Regions from separate parts of the Peribacillus frigoritolerans genome, predicted to be linked through region 2. Evidence: riboswitches for the same ligand, from Rfam matches in the RefSeq annotation. Region 2 holds a riboswitch; each other region holds the start of a gene.
The links. A riboswitch is a leader RNA that binds a small molecule or an ion and turns the genes downstream of it on or off. The one in region 2 is predicted to bind lysine.

Region 1: linked by a shared signal. The riboswitch ahead of dapA (4-hydroxy-tetrahydrodipicolinate synthase) and the one ahead of ABOA58_RS25450 (amino acid permease) in region 2 are both predicted to bind lysine.
Region 3: linked by a shared signal. The riboswitch ahead of ABOA58_RS19570 (aspartate kinase) and the one ahead of ABOA58_RS25450 (amino acid permease) in region 2 are both predicted to bind lysine.

The regions. Positions count from the first base shown of each region.
Region 1 covers NZ_CP158190.1:3,008,974-3,014,560, reverse strand. The annotation lists gene ABOA58_RS14760 (DMT family transporter) at 1-384, opposite strand, end outside; gene ABOA58_RS14755 (Lrp/AsnC family transcriptional regulator) at 638-1,108, shown strand; gene dapA (4-hydroxy-tetrahydrodipicolinate synthase) at 1,518-2,414, opposite strand; lysine riboswitch at 2,550-2,728, opposite strand; gene ABOA58_RS14745 (hypothetical protein) at 3,002-3,133, shown strand; gene ABOA58_RS14740 (DUF2690 domain-containing protein) at 3,283-3,738, opposite strand; gene ABOA58_RS14735 (metallophosphoesterase) at 4,144-5,587, shown strand, end outside.
Region 2 covers NZ_CP158190.1:5,131,687-5,137,273, forward strand. The annotation lists gene ABOA58_RS25440 (metal ABC transporter solute-binding protein, Zn/Mn family) at 1-580, opposite strand, end outside; gene ABOA58_RS25445 (LacI family DNA-binding transcriptional regulator) at 1,212-2,174, shown strand; lysine riboswitch at 2,416-2,600, shown strand; gene ABOA58_RS25450 (amino acid permease) at 2,697-4,148, shown strand; gene ABOA58_RS25455 (glycoside hydrolase family 13 protein) at 4,197-5,587, opposite strand, start outside.
Region 3 covers NZ_CP158190.1:3,992,534-3,998,120, reverse strand. The annotation lists gene ABOA58_RS19585 (electron transfer flavoprotein subunit alpha/FixB family protein) at 1-610, shown strand, start outside; gene trxA (thioredoxin) at 818-1,132, shown strand; gene uvrC (excinuclease ABC subunit UvrC) at 1,236-3,008, shown strand; lysine riboswitch at 3,070-3,246, shown strand; gene ABOA58_RS19570 (aspartate kinase) at 3,337-4,569, shown strand; gene ABOA58_RS19565 (YslB family protein) at 4,633-5,103, opposite strand; gene ABOA58_RS19560 (succinate dehydrogenase cytochrome b558 subunit) at 5,488-5,587, shown strand, end outside.

The DNA.
Region 1 (5,587 bases), 2.1 Mb from region 2:
AAATAACATAGAAAACATTTGTAGAATATTAATTCTTTCTTTTAAAAAGAAAAATGAAAAAACAGCAATTGAAATCATGTTTAATGTTGATATTAATCCAACATTAGTCGCGGATGTTTTCTCCAATGCTACAAATTGTAATAGGTTAAATAGAACCACACCTGTAATTCCCATCAAAAATAAAGGAAGGATTGCACTTCGAGGAGGAAATATCTTTTTTTCTTTCCACCATACAATTGGCCAAAGACAACTAATAGCAATGATCCACCTTAAACTTGTCAACGTCATCGGAGAAGCATGACCGACAAGCGATTTACCTACGACAAAGTTTCCACCCCATAATAAACTTGTTAAAAGTAATAACGAAAAATAATAATATTTCATATCTTTTTGCTCCTTTTCATCTTTCACAGTTTAAGTGAAAAAAGATCGAAGCCATTGTGCACAATGACATTTCAATTTTCATAATTAATTACTAATAATTTTAACATTTTAGTTCGTTAGTTAATATGTTATTTTGTATAATAGAAGAAACTTAAAATAATATTAAAAAATATTGCTGATATACAGAATTAAATTAAGTTTTGGCTTTTAGATGATACCGTTTTTGGAACATTTGTAAAAGGAGTGACTATAAGTGGAATCTATCGTAAGCAAGGTTCTAGATAATGTTGATATTCAAATTTTAGATTTACTGCAAAAGGATGCACAGTTAAGCAATACTGAGCTTGCAAAGCGTGTCAAATTATCTCCACCAGCTATACATTCAAGGATAAAACGTTTGGAAAATGAAGGGTTTATTAATGCACAAGTAGCAATTTTAAACCAGGAGAAGCTAGGTTTTGATTTATTATGTTTCATTTTTATTAGTACGAATATACATCAAGCTGAAGAACTGGAAGTTTTGGAAAAGGCGTTAGCTTCTATGTCGGAAGTATTAGAGTGTCATTGTTTAACAGGTGAGTATGATTATCTTCTAAAAGTGGCTAACAAAGATCGGAAGGAATTAGAAATATTTATTAGAAAGTTAAATAAACTAGGTATAACAAAAATTCAAACTAGCCTAGCTCTCAGAGAAATTAAATATTCAACAGTTTTACCCATATAGGAAGAAAAGTCCCGTTCGTAAAAGTACACATTATCGAACGTTTTTGATAGAACAAGAGAAAGAGAGAAGTAGAAGAAAGAATAAAAAAATGAAGTCCTTAAATTTGGAAACATAAAGTCTGCAGCAAGGATCAAAATGAAGAACAGCAACATCAGGCCATGAAATAAAAGGGTTTGGAGAAAAAAATAGCCTTTCTAAAGAGAAACATAGGCTATTTATTCATTATCAATTTATATTAGTAAATATAAATCCATTCTGCTCAACTAGTTTAAGCAATGAGCCTTGCATCGATTAAAAAGCAGTGCACTCTTTATGAGTTGCACTGCTTTTTAAAATTTTATCCCGTTTATTATGGTCTTTAATTAGAAAATCGGTATTAAAGTATAGCTGAAAGAATCATTATCTTTATTTATTTATTTAACAAAACAGCTTCTTCATTACTAGGTTGTAAAGCTATTTGCAGTGCTCTTTTTTCTTCATCGTTTAAAGGGACCATCGGTAAGCGGACACCTCCAACATTTAACCCCCGCATATTTAATGCTGATTTTACTGGTGCCGGGCTTGGTGCAGCAAATAATGCTTTCATGATTGGAAGAAGTTTACGATGCGTAGAAGCAGCACCTTGGACATCACCATTTTTAAAGCTATTGATCATTTCTTGCATTTCATTACCAATTATGTGTGAAGAAACCGAAATAATACCTGTTCCACCGATGGCTAAAACCGGTAATGTTAACCCATCATCGCCGCTGTACAATGTAAAATCACTAGTTGTTTTGCTAATGATTTGTGCCATGGCATCTAAGTCACCACTAGCCTCTTTTACTGCCACGATATTGTTGATTTTCGAGAGGTTAACAATCGTCTCTACTGACATGTTTACAACACTTCGTCCTGGAATATTATAAAGCATTACCGGTAAAGATGTTGATTGGGCAATAGCGCTAAAGTGCTGAAATAATCCTTCTTGAGACGGCTTGTTATAGTATGGGGTAACGAGCATGATTCCGTCGACTCCTGCTTCCTCTGCATGCTTTGTCAAGCTGATAGAAGCTTTCGTATTATTTGAGCCAGTTCCAGCTATGACTGGAACTCTTCCATCAACAACTTCTACAACAAATTTGAATAATTCTACTTTCTCTTCTTGAGTTAATGTAGGGGACTCTCCAGTTGTACCAGCTATTACTAATCCATCAGAACCATTAGCAATTAAATAATTCACTAAAGTTCTCGTAGCATTAAAATCAACCTCATCATTATGATTAAACGGGGTAACCATTGCGGTTAAAACTTGGCCAAAATTCATAACTTCACACCCTTTTGTATAATTTTTTAAAAAATATTCAGAGGTGGTTAGGGCCATTCAGGAGTAAACGCAAAAAAGCAACAACGAGGATTCGCTGCTGCAGTAGAAACAATATTTACCAAAAAATGTTTCCGCGCATAAGATAGCCCTCCATATAGTTTCCTATATGACAGTCCTGTATTTATTCAATAGCAGAACCAGCTTCAAGAACATGAGATTCTTTCCGCTTCGGCAAATTCCCCTTTCCACAATAGTCATAGGATCTCATTCTCCTCAAAATGTGTACTAATGGTCTTTGCTCCTCTATCCTCACTTCAAAAAGTATGAAGTAAGAAAATATTTAATTGACTGTAATATAACAAGGAATCCTTTCTATTGCAAGGCCAATTTAGAAATAATTTTTAGAATACATGGATTATCAATGGAAATGGATACGGTATAGGGCTGGATTCTTTTTTAGTATTATGTAATCTCAACATTTATAGATTTATAAAACAAACTGTGTGAAAGATTTCAACCTTTTATAGTCAGTTTTGACAATAGATATATCTTATAGAAGGTATCAAGGTGGGGGAGGACAGCAAGATATGAAAATCCGTGACGTAGGAAGCAAGAAAACGATCGCTTCAATTGTCAGTAGGATACCATTGATTCAGGATTGGAACGAGATACATATAAACAGCATACGTATCTCGTTCCAAATCCATGAGATGAAATGAAAAAAGCCATTAAGATTCGTGGGGGTGTTAACAAAGAAAATTGATCACGCATTGAACTGCGAAATGGATTGTGCATAGTAGGCAAAATGGGAAAGATGGCAAAAATGCAATTCAACCGTCGTTAACAGGAAGTTTTCATTAGTATCTCATTAATAACGACCGGTGTTCGCAGAAATAATGAGAGCCCCGCTTGAAGAATAAATACCTGCTTTGGCCAAAGCATTATACGGATCTAAATTCCATAATTGTGCAGTATAACATGATGTCTGCCCTTTCATTATCCATCCGTTTCCACCGGAACTAGCACAACTTGTAAATGCTCTCTTAGTCGTGCCATTAAAACTGTCAACCCAAACATTTGCATAATAATCGTAAGGAGCAGATGAATAAAACTTTAAGTAACCCCACGCCGTATGACAATACGCACTTCCTTTTAGTTGCACATATCCAATTTTCACACCGTTTTTATAGATATATTCTGTTTCATAGGTGATTGGGCTTTTAGAAGCACAACCTGTCGAATAAGGGTTTGTATTATCGTAGGACAAGGCAAATGCTTTATTGATCGGTGCAATCGCAAAAAACACTCCAAAGACAAGAGTCATTACCATCACAATATTTAATAATTTTTTTATAATAACCTCTCTCCTTTCCTTCTTCTAGACTTTACCATATGAAAATTGGTATTTCTATGTACTATGGAATCATTTACCATCTGTATAAATATTACCATTTTACGGGTATCTACGTAGTTAAGGGATAGTACCCCATTCCCATTAAGAAAAGGAAAATCAATACCAAAAACGAGACAAAAGTGAATGGAACGAATACTGGCCATAGTTTTTTTGGATTTATTAATATATAAATTACATTGGTCTTATATTTTATTAATAATGTAAAGTTACTATTTTAATTGGTAAACACCATAAAAATTTATAAACAAGGAGGATATTTGTCGATCTGTTAAAAAAATACATAATTAGCTAAACGATAAATAGGAGGTATTGATTTTGAAAGGGAAATATAAATTTGCAGCGATGCTGACAGTTGTAACGGTAGGATTAACAACATCTTTATCAAGTGTACAAGCATTCTCGGAATCTTCAAATTCAGATAATAAACGTAAACCAGAGCTCGTTTTTCCAGTAATCAGTGATGTACATATTGATGATGGATCAACAGCTGATATGAACAAGTTCAGAACAGCCATGGATCAATTAAATAAAGCTGCGCCTAGACAGGATGCTTTTGTTGTCGTTGGGGATTTAACGGACTATGGATACGCTTCTGAATACGATAAGTTCTTCTCCATTTATAATGAGAAGAAACAAGGTGATGTCCAATCCATGTTTACAATGGGGAACCATGATTATTGGAATGGACTTTCCGTTGAAAAGGCACAAGATCGTTTTCTCGAGAAAACAGGAATGGATTCTCTTTACTATCATAAAAAAGTAAATGGATATGATTTTATTACGTTAAGTCCGGAAAATGGTAATACGCATGGTTTATATTCTGTTAATCAAATTAACTGGCTAGGTGAAAAATTAGCTGCAGCAGAAAAAGAAAATCCGGACCAACCAATCTTTGTTTTTCTTCATCAACACATTAAAGACACTGTGTATGGAAGTGACTTGTGGGGAACTCAGGAAAATAAAGAACTTTTATATGATACTTTAAAGAAACATCCACAGGTTATTACATTTTCAGGCCATTCTCATTATCCACTTGAAGACCCTAGAACGATTCATCAAAAAGACTTTACGTCAGTTGGCACGTCTTCTGTTAGTTATTTGGAATTGGAGCCAGGCAAACTTCAAGGGTTCCATCCAGAAGGATATCGGGATATTAGTCAAGGAATGATTGTAGAAGTTTATAATAATGAAGTTGTCATTAAAAAACGTGACTTTCATAAAGACGATTGGACTGGAAAACCATGGGGAATAAAAAATCCTTCTAAAAAAAATAAATTTAAATATACAGACGATCGAGATCAGTTACCACCGGTTTTTGCAGTTAAAGACAAGGCTTCGATTGTAGAAGAAAAATCGACACTAAGAAGTTTAAATGTAACATTTCCACAGGCAAAAGATAACGCACTCGTACATTCTTATCACATTACCGCCAAAAACAAGGAAACAGGGGAGCTGGACGCAGATTTCACCGCATTTTCTGAATTCTATTATGACCCTGTGCCAAAGAATTTAGAGTTCCCAGTTGCTGGACTTAAGCCAGGTACTGATTATGAAATTAAGGTACAAGCACTAGATTCATTTAACAATAGCAGTAAAAGGGTGTTACTGGCTGATGGTCAGACAAAAGCCCTGGAAATGGTCTCGGCACAAGCTTCTCCTGCTTTAGTAACGGAAGGTGAATCGACTGCACTCCAAGTGAAGATGAAAAATTATGGAAGTAAAAGTGTGAAAGGGAAAATTAAAGTTGATGCACCAGAAG
Region 2 (5,587 bases):
CCCGTTGATCTTCCGGTACTTTATTAATTTCCTCTTGAACATATTTATCAAGTTCCTCCAATTGCAGAATGTACTCCTCATAATTTTCACGATACTCTGCTTCATGCTCCTGATCATTGGCAATCAATTCTTTCTTCACTGCCTCCGCCGCAACGATCCAAAGCTTTACATCAAACCATACGTGGGGATCATGTTCCGTTGCACTCACTTTCCGTAGCTGGTTCTCCTTGAAGTCCTCCGTTACCGCAATCGTCGGTTTATCCTTGCTCATCATTTCAAATATATCCGTCATTTTCCCTTCAAGATGCAATCCATTATAAAAAATCATATCAGCCGAATCCAGTGTCTTAACATCACCCTGTGTCGCTTTATATAGATGGGGGTCGACTCCCGGTCCCATTAAACTGGTGACCTCGACATGTTTACCGCCGATATTCTCAACCAAATCCCCAATCATTCCCGTTGTTGTAACGACATTCAGCTTGCCATTGCCTTTATCCCTATCGGCCGTATCATTGCCGCACCCCGTTAAAATCAGCAATGCAGCAAGCACGCCCCCAATAGATTTTAGAAAACCCATCCATATTCCCTCCCTTTTTCATCTTTCTAAAATAGTTTGCCATGCGCAAAACTAAGTGTAAATTTTTTTACATTGTCGCAAATGCTAAAAAGTTTCCTCTACACAACTTATTTTATACTATACACAAATATACAAAAAAAGTGCAACTATTTTTAAACAATTCAAAAAGGTGAATGACTTTTACACACAGCAAAAACTGTCAGGAAGCTACTAGGCAGCTTCCTGACAGTCAGTCATTCCGTACGATGAAGTTATATTTATATTGTGGAGTTTTAATGGTGAACATAAACTAAGGGAGCTATTTCTGGACGACGTGAAATTCATGAGTAAACGCGGTTTCCACGCGTAATGCCGCGGAATTATTGACGGGCATTTCCACTCATTTTTCCTGTTTCAAGGAAATTGCCAAGTACGCAAATCCCAATTCAATTCCGCAAAGCACAAACAGGGTGATTAAAGTTTGGAACATCATGATTTCCTCCTCCTCTAAGACTTAAACCAATCTTAAAGGATGAAACCAATACCATAACAAGACCTTATTAGAATAAATCTTCAGCAGTCCCACACTGTTCCCTTGCCCTGAAATGGGTTTCATACTGTACAATATAAAAAAAGAAAAAACGGTGATACCATGACAAATATTAAAGAAATAGCTCAATGTGCTGGTGTATCTGTCTCAACAGTGTCTCGTGTATTGAATGATCATCCATATGTAAGCCCCGATAAAAGAAAGAGCGTCTTAGAAGCGATCGATCGTTTGAATTATACGAGAAACATCAACGCCATTCATCTTTCAAAAGGCAAAACCAATCTTATCGGCGTCATCATTCCCTTCAACAATCACCCATATTACGGGGCAATCGTTAACGGAATTACTAAACAGGCAAATGCAATTGGCTGTCATATCGTCATCTTTCAAACAAATTATGACAGGGAGAAAGAGATCCAGGCTTTTAATATGCTGCAAATGAAGCAGCTCGATGGCATTATCGTTTGTTCAAGGATTTCGGAAATGAAAATCCTCTTGGATTATCAAAAATACGGACCGATTATTTTATGTGAAGATACAGCCCAGGCTGAATTCTCATCCATCAGCATTGATCATTATGCAGCTTTCTCCTGTGCCCTTGAGTACGTGATTGCTAAAGGATATAAGAAAATCGGATACAGCCTCGGCCGTAAAAAGAGCAGAAATAGTTCCCATCGTACAAAGGCCTTTAACGATATCATGAGAAAACATAAACTGATAAACAATAAAGAATGGCTGTTTGAAGGCAGTTATCACATCAAAGACGGTGAACAATTGTTTAAGGATTGGAATTCAATGATGGACAAACCTGAAGCTCTCATCATCACGAATGATGACACGGCGGCAGGCTTCATTCTTACCGCTAAGAAATCGGGTATAAGGGTACCGGAAGATGTGGCCATTCTCGGCTTCAATAATGATAGCCTGAGTGAAATGCTCGACATCACGACCATTTCCTTACCGCTGGAATGGATTGGTAAAATGGCAGTGGATCTATTTGAGAATCCTGAAGTGGTCAAACATGTAAAACTGGACTACGCCCTTATAAAAAGGAGTACCGTTTAGTTATCAGGATGTTTTATATTTGAATTCTTCCTTACTGCCATCTTTCATTTACTAGGAAAAAATAACCACATAAAATAATCATTGCGATATCCCAAAAGTTATTTTATAATTTTGATATAGTAAAGTTTACTCAATTACTAGCAATCTATTAACGATTGCATGAATTTCATGAGTACAATCGTCCGACGTCACTTACAAGCTGGCTCAACGATATTAGAAAATTGAATACTTCCTCATTTACCGATGAGTTAGAGGCTGCAGCTTATAAAAGTAAAGCGGACGAGATTCTGGAAGATTAAAGACTCCGTTTGAAAGGATAAGTTGCCGAAGTTAGGGTATATTCCATGTATATTCTTGCTGGCGGTGTTACCGAACAGGAACACCACTGTCACGTTTTTTCAAAAAGCGTGGGGAGCTATCTTCGGAAGGATAAACGGGTTTATTATAAACAGCCGTCGATCTTTTTCGACTGCTGTTTTTTTATTTTTCGTTCCCTTCCAATAAAAAGGAGTGTAACATCAATTGTCAAATTCACAATCACCATCAAGCCCTACTGAACTGAAAAGGAGCCTGAAAGCGCGTCATTTAATGATGATTTCATTAGGTGGAACGATTGGAACAGGTTTATTTTTAGCTAGTGGCGGGGCCATTCATTCAGCCGGACCCGGCGGTGCCTTGGTGGCATACGCGGTCATCGGCATCATGGTTTATTACTTAATGACAAGTCTTGCAGAAATGGCAGCGTTCATGCCAGTGGCCGGTTCGTTCCGTGTCTATGCATCCAAATTCGTCGATCCGTCTTTCGGTTTTGCGATTGGTTGGAACTACTGGTATAACTGGGCAATCACCATTGCCGCCGAATTGGCAGCCGTTGTCTTAATTATGAAGTTCTGGTTCCCGGATAGCCCTTCATTTATCTGGAGTGCCATTGCGTTAATCACTATGTTTCTTATCAATTACATGTCAGTTAAAGGTTTCGGGGAAACAGAATTCTGGTTCGCCATGATCAAAGTCGTGACAGTCGTCATTTTCTTGATTACGGGTGTTCTGATCATTCTCGGAATCATGGGTGGGAATGACCCAATTGGTTTTTCCAATTTCACAATGGGCGAAGGTCCCTTTAACGGAGGGTTCTTCACGATTCTAGGCGTATTCATGGCTGCCGGCTTTTCATTCCAAGGAACGGAATTGCTTGGAGTGACTGCTGGTGAAAGTGAGGATCCAGAAAAAAATATCCCTAAAGCGATCAGATCCGTTTTCTGGCGCATCCTCTTGTTCTATATCCTTGCAATTTTCGTTATTGGAATGATCATTCCGTTTACGGATTCACGTTTATTGAGTCAAGATGTTGCCGTAAGTCCATTCACGCTTGTATTTGAACGTGCCGGCCTTGCATTTGCTGCATCCATCATGAACGCGATCATTTTATCATCCGTACTCTCTGCAGGTAACTCTGGCATGTACGCTTCAACCCGTATGCTATGGGACTTGGCACGTGATGGGAAAGCACCGAAATTCCTAGGCAAGTTAGATAAAAGAGGAGTACCCGTGAATGCACTTATCCTGACTTCTTTAGTTGGCTGCGTTGCATTCCTAGCTTCGTTTTTCGGTGATGGCGTCGTTTATATCTGGTTATTGAATGCTTCAGGAATGGCGGGATTCGTCACCTGGGTAGGGATTGCGATTGCCCATTATCGGTTCCGCAAAGCCTACGCAGCTCAAGGCCTTGATATGAATGCTTTACCATTCCGGGCAAAAGGCTTCCCATTCGGACCTATATTCGCACTTGTCCTTTGTATTATTATTATCATCGGACAAGGCTATCAAGCTTTCAGCAGCGATGGGATTGACTGGAATTCAATGTTTGTTTCCTACATTGGCTTGATTCTATTTTTCGTCCTATGGTTCGGCTATAAAATTAAGCATAAAACGAAAATCATTCCCCTAGAGGAATGTGACCTTAAATCAAAATAATACGCAAAGGACCTGTTCTTCCTAATCGGAGAAGAACAGGTCCTTTTTTCATTTCAAATGATAAACACGGCATTCATATGGTTGCAGGGGTTTGCTCGAGATCCCTTCTTCCTCCTGATCATAATTGCCGATCAGCTTTGTGGCAGAATATGCTTGCAGCTCTTCAGGCAAAGTATAGGGAGCCTGCTCTTCTTTAAAGTTGCATAGTACCAACAGCTTTTCTTCTTCCAACGATCTCGTGTAGGCAAATATTCGTTCATCATCCGGCAACAGCAGTTCAAAACGGCCATAAACGACGATATCTTGTTCCTTGCGTATTTGGATAAGCTTTTTATAAAAATGAAAAATGGAATTGTGATCATTGTAGGCCTTTTCTGCATTAATCTCGGGAAAATTGGGATTAACCTTAATCCAAGGAGTCCCTTGCGTGAACCCTGCGTTACGGGAGTCATTCCACTGAATCGGTGTTCTCGCATTATCCCGGCTGCGGGCATGGACGGCTGACATCATCCGCTCTTTCGACCAGCCATGAGAATTGACGAGTTCGTCATATGAATTCAATGTTTCGATATCCCGGTATTCATCGATGCTTTCAAATGCAACATTGGTCATGCCCAGTTCTTCCCCTTGATATATATAAGGTGTACCTTGAAGCATCTGAAGACAAGCGGCAAGCATCTTAGCGCTTTCAATACGATACTTCCCATCATGACCAAACCTTGAGACAACCCGGGGCTGATCATGGTTGTTCCAGTATAAACTGTTCCAGCCATCCCCCTCCAAACCAGTCTGCCACTTGGAAAGAATTCGCTTTAAATCGGTAAGCTTCCATTTATCGTTACTCCATTTCCCTTCTGGTCCGCTCCCCAAATCCATATGTTCGAATTGAAAGACCATATGTAGCTCACCACGATCTTTACCTGTGAATAATTGCGCGTCCTCCGGTGTGATGCCTGGCATCTCCCCAACCGTAATCACGTCATATCCAGAAAGTGCCCTTTGATTGATTTCCTGTAAAAACTCATGTATGCGCGGGCCATTCAGGAAAAACGGGCTTCCGTCACCAAACTGCTTCTCATGATGAACGGCTCCATCTGTATAGCTTTGATCTTTTGAAAGGAAATTGATGACATCCATCCGGAAGCCATCGACACCCTTATCCAGCCACCATGTCATGATGCTGTAGATTTCTTCACGGAGCTTAGGGTTCTCCCAGTTTAAATCCGGTTGTTTCCTGCTGAATAAATGTAAATAATATTCATCGGTTCCTTCATCATATTCCCACGCTGAACCTTTAAAGATCGACTCCCAATTATTTGGCTCTTTCCCATTCCTGCCTGGTTTCCAAATATAATAATCACGTTTCGGATTATCTTTTGAGGATCGGGATTCCTTGAACCACGGATGTTCATCTGAAGAATGGTTGACCACCAGGTCCA
Region 3 (5,587 bases), 1.1 Mb from region 2:
AGAAGAAGGCGGAAATATCGTTTTCACCCGCCCGATCTATTCTGGTAAAGCATTTGAAAAGAAAATTGTTACAGATGGCGTGATTTTCGCGACAATCCGTCCGAACAATATCGAACCATTAGCGAAAGATGAGTCCCGCTCTGGTGATGTTTCTACATTAAGTGTGGATATTAAGGACTTACGGACAATCATTAAGGATGTTGTTAGAAAAGCCAGTGAAGGGGTCGACCTTTCAGAAGCGAAAGTAATCATCGCGGGTGGCCGTGGCGTGAAAAGTGAAGATGGTTTTGAACCATTAAAGGAACTGGCACAGGTTCTTGGCGGAGCGGTAGGAGCTTCCCGCGGAGCATGTGATGCAGACTATTGCGATTACTCATTACAAATCGGGCAAACGGGTAAAGTCGTAACACCTGACCTTTATATCGCCTGCGGAATTTCCGGTGCGATCCAGCATTTAGCAGGAATGTCCAACTCCAAGGTTATCGTTGCCATCAATAAAGACCCGGAAGCTAACATATTCAATGTGGCTGATTATGGAATTGTCGGAGATCTTTTCGAGGTCGTTCCATTACTTACGGAAGAATTCAAAAAACTTAAAGTTAACGCGTAATAGAAATAATACTGATGAGGGGCAAGACATTCGGCATAAGCCGATACATGTCTTGCCCCTTTATTTACGCTAATGGGGAGGGGGTTTGGCCTGCATAATTACTCTTTTTTTGGACATCCTACCACTGAAGCAAAATATTAGCATCGATTTGAGCAACAGTGGTATACTGTTTTTAGTTATTTGAGTAAATTTGAGGAGGAAATATATATGGCTATTGTAAATGCAACTGACCAGACTTTCACAACAGATACTAGCGAAGGTGTCGTTCTTGTAGATTTTTGGGCTCCATGGTGCGGACCTTGTAAAATGATCGCTCCTGTTCTTCAAGAGCTTGATACTGAAATTGGCGATACAGCAAAAATCGTAAAAGTGGATGTAGATGAAAACCAAGAAACAGCTGGAAAATTCGGTGTGATGAGCATCCCGACATTAATCGTGCTTAAAGACGGTGAAGTGGTCGATAAGGTTGTTGGTTTCCAACCTAAAGAAGCACTTGCTGAACTTATTGCAAAACACGCGTAATAGTAAGATAGCTAAAAAAAGCTTCAAGTCTGCGGACTTGAAGCTTTTTTCGCTATCTTGATATATAATGATTGTAAAAAAGGGAGAACAGGAGGCTGAATGCATGAATCAACAAATAAAGAATAAACTTGCCCTTCTTCCCGATCAACCTGGTTGTTATTTAATGAAAGATCGTCAGGGAACGATCATCTATGTAGGCAAAGCGAAAGTGTTGAAAAATCGTGTCCGTTCTTATTTTACGGGATCTCATGATGGGAAAACATTTCGACTCGTGAATGAGATTGAGGATTTCGAATACATCGTCACCTCTTCCAACATCGAGGCTCTTATTTTAGAGTTGAACTTAATCAAAAAACATGACCCAAAATATAATGTCATGCTAAAGGATGATAAGACGTATCCTTTCATCAAGCTGACTGCGGAACGCCACCCGCGTCTAATCATTACGCGAAAAGTCAAAAAAGACAAAGGGAAATATTTCGGCCCTTATCCGAATGCATTTGCAGCTAACGAAACGAAAAAATTGCTCGACCGCATCTATCCCCTAAGAAAATGTAATACGTTACCGGATCGCGTTTGTCTCTACTATCACCTTGGCCAGTGCCTGGCCCCATGTGTATATGATGTAGAGGAACAGGAATATAAAAAAATGGTCGATGATATCAACCGGTTCTTGAACGGCGGGCATACTGAAATAAAAAAAGAACTGACTGAAAAAATGCTGGAGGCATCGGAAGAGCTCGATTTCGAGAGGGCCAAGGAGTTCCGTGACAAGATTGCCCACATCGATATTACGATGGAGAAGCAGAAAATGATGACGACCGATTTCATCGACAGGGATGTATTTGGCTTTGCCTATGATAAAGGCTGGATGTGCGTTCAGGTATTTTTTGTCAGGCAGGGTAAATTGATAGAAAGGGATGTTTCGCTTTTTCCGGTCTACGATGAACCCGAACAGGAACTTCTTACATTCCTCGGTCAGTTTTACGAGATTACGAACCACTTTAAACCAAAGGAAATCTTGCTGCCTGAATCAGTGGATGCCGAAATGGCCGAAGGGCTGCTTGGTGTCAAAACGATTCACCCGAAACGGGGAGCGAAAAAAGACATGCTTAAATTGGCGAATAAGAATGCCTCCATCGCGCTTCAGGAAAAATTCTCTTTGATAGAAAGGGATGAAGAAAGAACGATCAATGCGGTGGAAAACCTCGGGAAGCAACTGGGTATCTACACACCGCATCGAATTGAAGCTTTCGATAACTCCAACATCCAGGGAAGTGACCCAGTTTCCGCTTTAGTCGTGTTCATTGATGGAAAGCCGGAAAAAAGGGAGTACCGCAAATATAAGATCAAGACGGTCCAAGGGCCTGATGATTATGAATCGATGCGTGAAGTGGTCAGAAGAAGATATTCACGAGTATTGAAAGAAGGGCTGCCGCTTCCGGACTTGATCATCATTGATGGCGGAAAGGGACATGTCGAAGCCGTTCGGGATATTCTGGAAAATGAATTGGGCCTTGATATTCCACTTTCAGGCCTCATTAAGGATGAAAAGCATAGGACCTCGCAATTGATGATCGGAAATCCGCTTGAAATCGTACCTCTTGATTCCCGGAGCCAGGAATTTTACCTATTGCAAAGAATTCAGGATGAAGTGCATCGGTTCGCGATTACGTTTCATCGCCAGCTACGCGGGAAAAATGCAGTTCACTCCCAGCTTGATGATATTCCAGGAGTCGGGGAAAAGCGAAGGAAGCAATTATTAAGGCATTTTGGATCATTGAAGAAAATCAAAGAGGCGACGGCCGAGGAAATCATGGAAGCTGGCATGCCAAAAGGGGTAGCCGAGGGAATCGTTAGAAAATTACAAGAATAATCTTGCTACCGATAAATCTCTATGCTATGATTAAAAAGAATTTTTAACTAGACAACTTAAAAGTGCTGATAGAGGTGCGGAATTCAAGAGTAAAAACCTGGAGAAGTATGAGCTTCCATGAAAGGTTTTGAAAGGGGATGACGCCGAAGGAATACAAGACTCATACCTTGTTTTCCTGGTCCGACATTTAATAAATGGCGGATTGTCAGGGTTTATACCCTGGAGAGCTATCTCACTGTGTTTACAGTATTTAGATATGTGATCACAGCAATGAGATATTTCTCATTGCTTTTTTTATTGCCTAAAAAGGTAGAGAGGGTGCATGAGGATGGCATTAATCGTTCAAAAATTTGGCGGAACATCCGTCGGAAGCGTAGAAAAAATCAAAAATGTTGCCGATCGGGTAATCGAGGAAGCGCAGAATGGAAATGAGGTAGTCGTCGTTGTTTCAGCCATGGGGAAAACCACGGATCAATTGGTGTCCATGGCCCGGGATATTTCCGGAACCCCGAGCAAGAGGGAAATGGATATGCTTTTGACTACGGGGGAACAGGTAACGATTTCCCTGTTAACGATGGCATTGATTGAAAAAGGACATGAAGCCATTTCGTATACTGGCTGGCAGGCTGGCATGCAAACGGAATCCGTTCATGGGAATGCCCGGATTTTAAACATCGATGCCACGAGGATCCAAGCTAAGCTACAGGAGAAGAAAATAGTGGTCGTGGCCGGTTTCCAGGGTAACGATGCAAATGGGGAAATCACTACCTTAGGGCGAGGCGGTTCCGATACGACGGCGGTTGCCATCGCTGCAGCGCTGAATGCGGATAGATGCGATATTTATACGGATGTAACGGGCGTTTTCACAACGGACCCTCGCTACATAAAAGGCGCACGAAAACTCCAATCCATTTCTTATGATGAAATGCTGGAACTTGCCAACCTGGGGGCGGGCGTCCTTCATCCGAGGGCTGTCGAATATGCAAAAAATTATCAAATTCCGCTTGAAGTCCGTTCAAGCATGGAGAGAGAATCAGGAACGATCATTGAGGAGGAAGCAACTATGGAAGAAAACTTAATTGTACGCGGGATTGCTTTTGAAGACAGTATTACGAGGGTCACAATATATGGTTTGCCCCAATCACTTGGTGCATTATCCACAATCTTCACAACACTTGCGAAAAACCGGATCAATGTGGACATCATCATTCAAAGCATGACTGCCGAGGATACGACCAATCTATCTTTTTCCACAAAAAGTGAAGATACGGAAGCGGCCTTGATCGTGCTGGAAAATAATAAAGAACAATTGGGATTCGACCGAGTCGAAACGGAGAGCGGATTGGCCAAAGTGTCCATCGTCGGTTCTGGTATGGTATCCAATCCGGGAGTGGCTGCCGAGATGTTTGAAGTGATGGCCAATACAGGCATCCAGGTGAAAATGGTCAGCACATCGGAAATTAAAGTTTCGACTGTCGTCAATGAAAAGGAAATGGTGAAGGCGGTTGAATCTCTTCATGAAGCATTTAAACTAGGTCAACATGCAAATGTGCTAGCTTAAGTGTCAGGAGTCCAATAAAAAACAGACTTCCGGTAAAAAGGGTAAGTCTGTTTTAAGGGCTCATTAGATTGGATCTCTGGGATCCCATTGGATGGTGAATATCACTTTTTTTGCGCGGCGTTTGATTTCTTCCGTTGATTCGCTGAGGAATTTTTTTTGCAGTGTAAACTGCTCGGCAAGGAAACCGGCTTCAAGTTGGAAGTGACAATCAGGGTGTAAATCCAGGCGGCGGCTGATTATTTCACCCGTCAGGGATAACTCCATCTCGTGTTTCGTATACTTCAAGATTTCCAGATTGCCCCATCCAGCGCTTTGGAAAAATTCAATCACTTCCTGATCGCCATTCAATGGGAATTTTCTTGCTAATTGTTTACCTGCCCAATAGAGGATTTGATTAGAGTCTTTTCCGAGAATATCGTTCAATAGAACTTCTCTGATTAATTCGTATCCGAAAGCTGGAACCAGGAATTCTTCAGTTTGAATTTCTTCAGTTTGAATCTCTTCTTCTATCGCAGCAGCAATATTTTTTTTCATAATTTATCGCCTCTTTCTGTAAATCTATTATAAACGTATTTCTTTTGCAAATTATACTGTTTTTTATTTATTTAAATAACAATTGGAAAAAAATGAGAAATTATACCGAGATATTAATAGTTAAATTAGAAATTTATTCAAAATATCATCTTGACATGCAAAAAATATCCAATTTAATCCAATAAAATCTATTCTGAAAAAGAGATTTCTTGTATCCGTTTTCTTGACGCACATAGAAGTCAGGAGTAAAATGGACATGTCACATAATTGTAAAGGAAGTATAGAGGAGTTTTTTTGACTCTATACTGTATTTTCACGCGGAGATAAAAGGTAGCCACCAGTTTATCTTTGCATGATTTTTCACAAATTAAGGGGGGGCACTTAGTGGCAAAAAATCGTGAGTTTGGGAATCGCAGGCTTCATTCACTTCTAGGAGTAATTCCAATTGGTCTATTCCTAATTTTTCATTTATCGGTAAACTTTA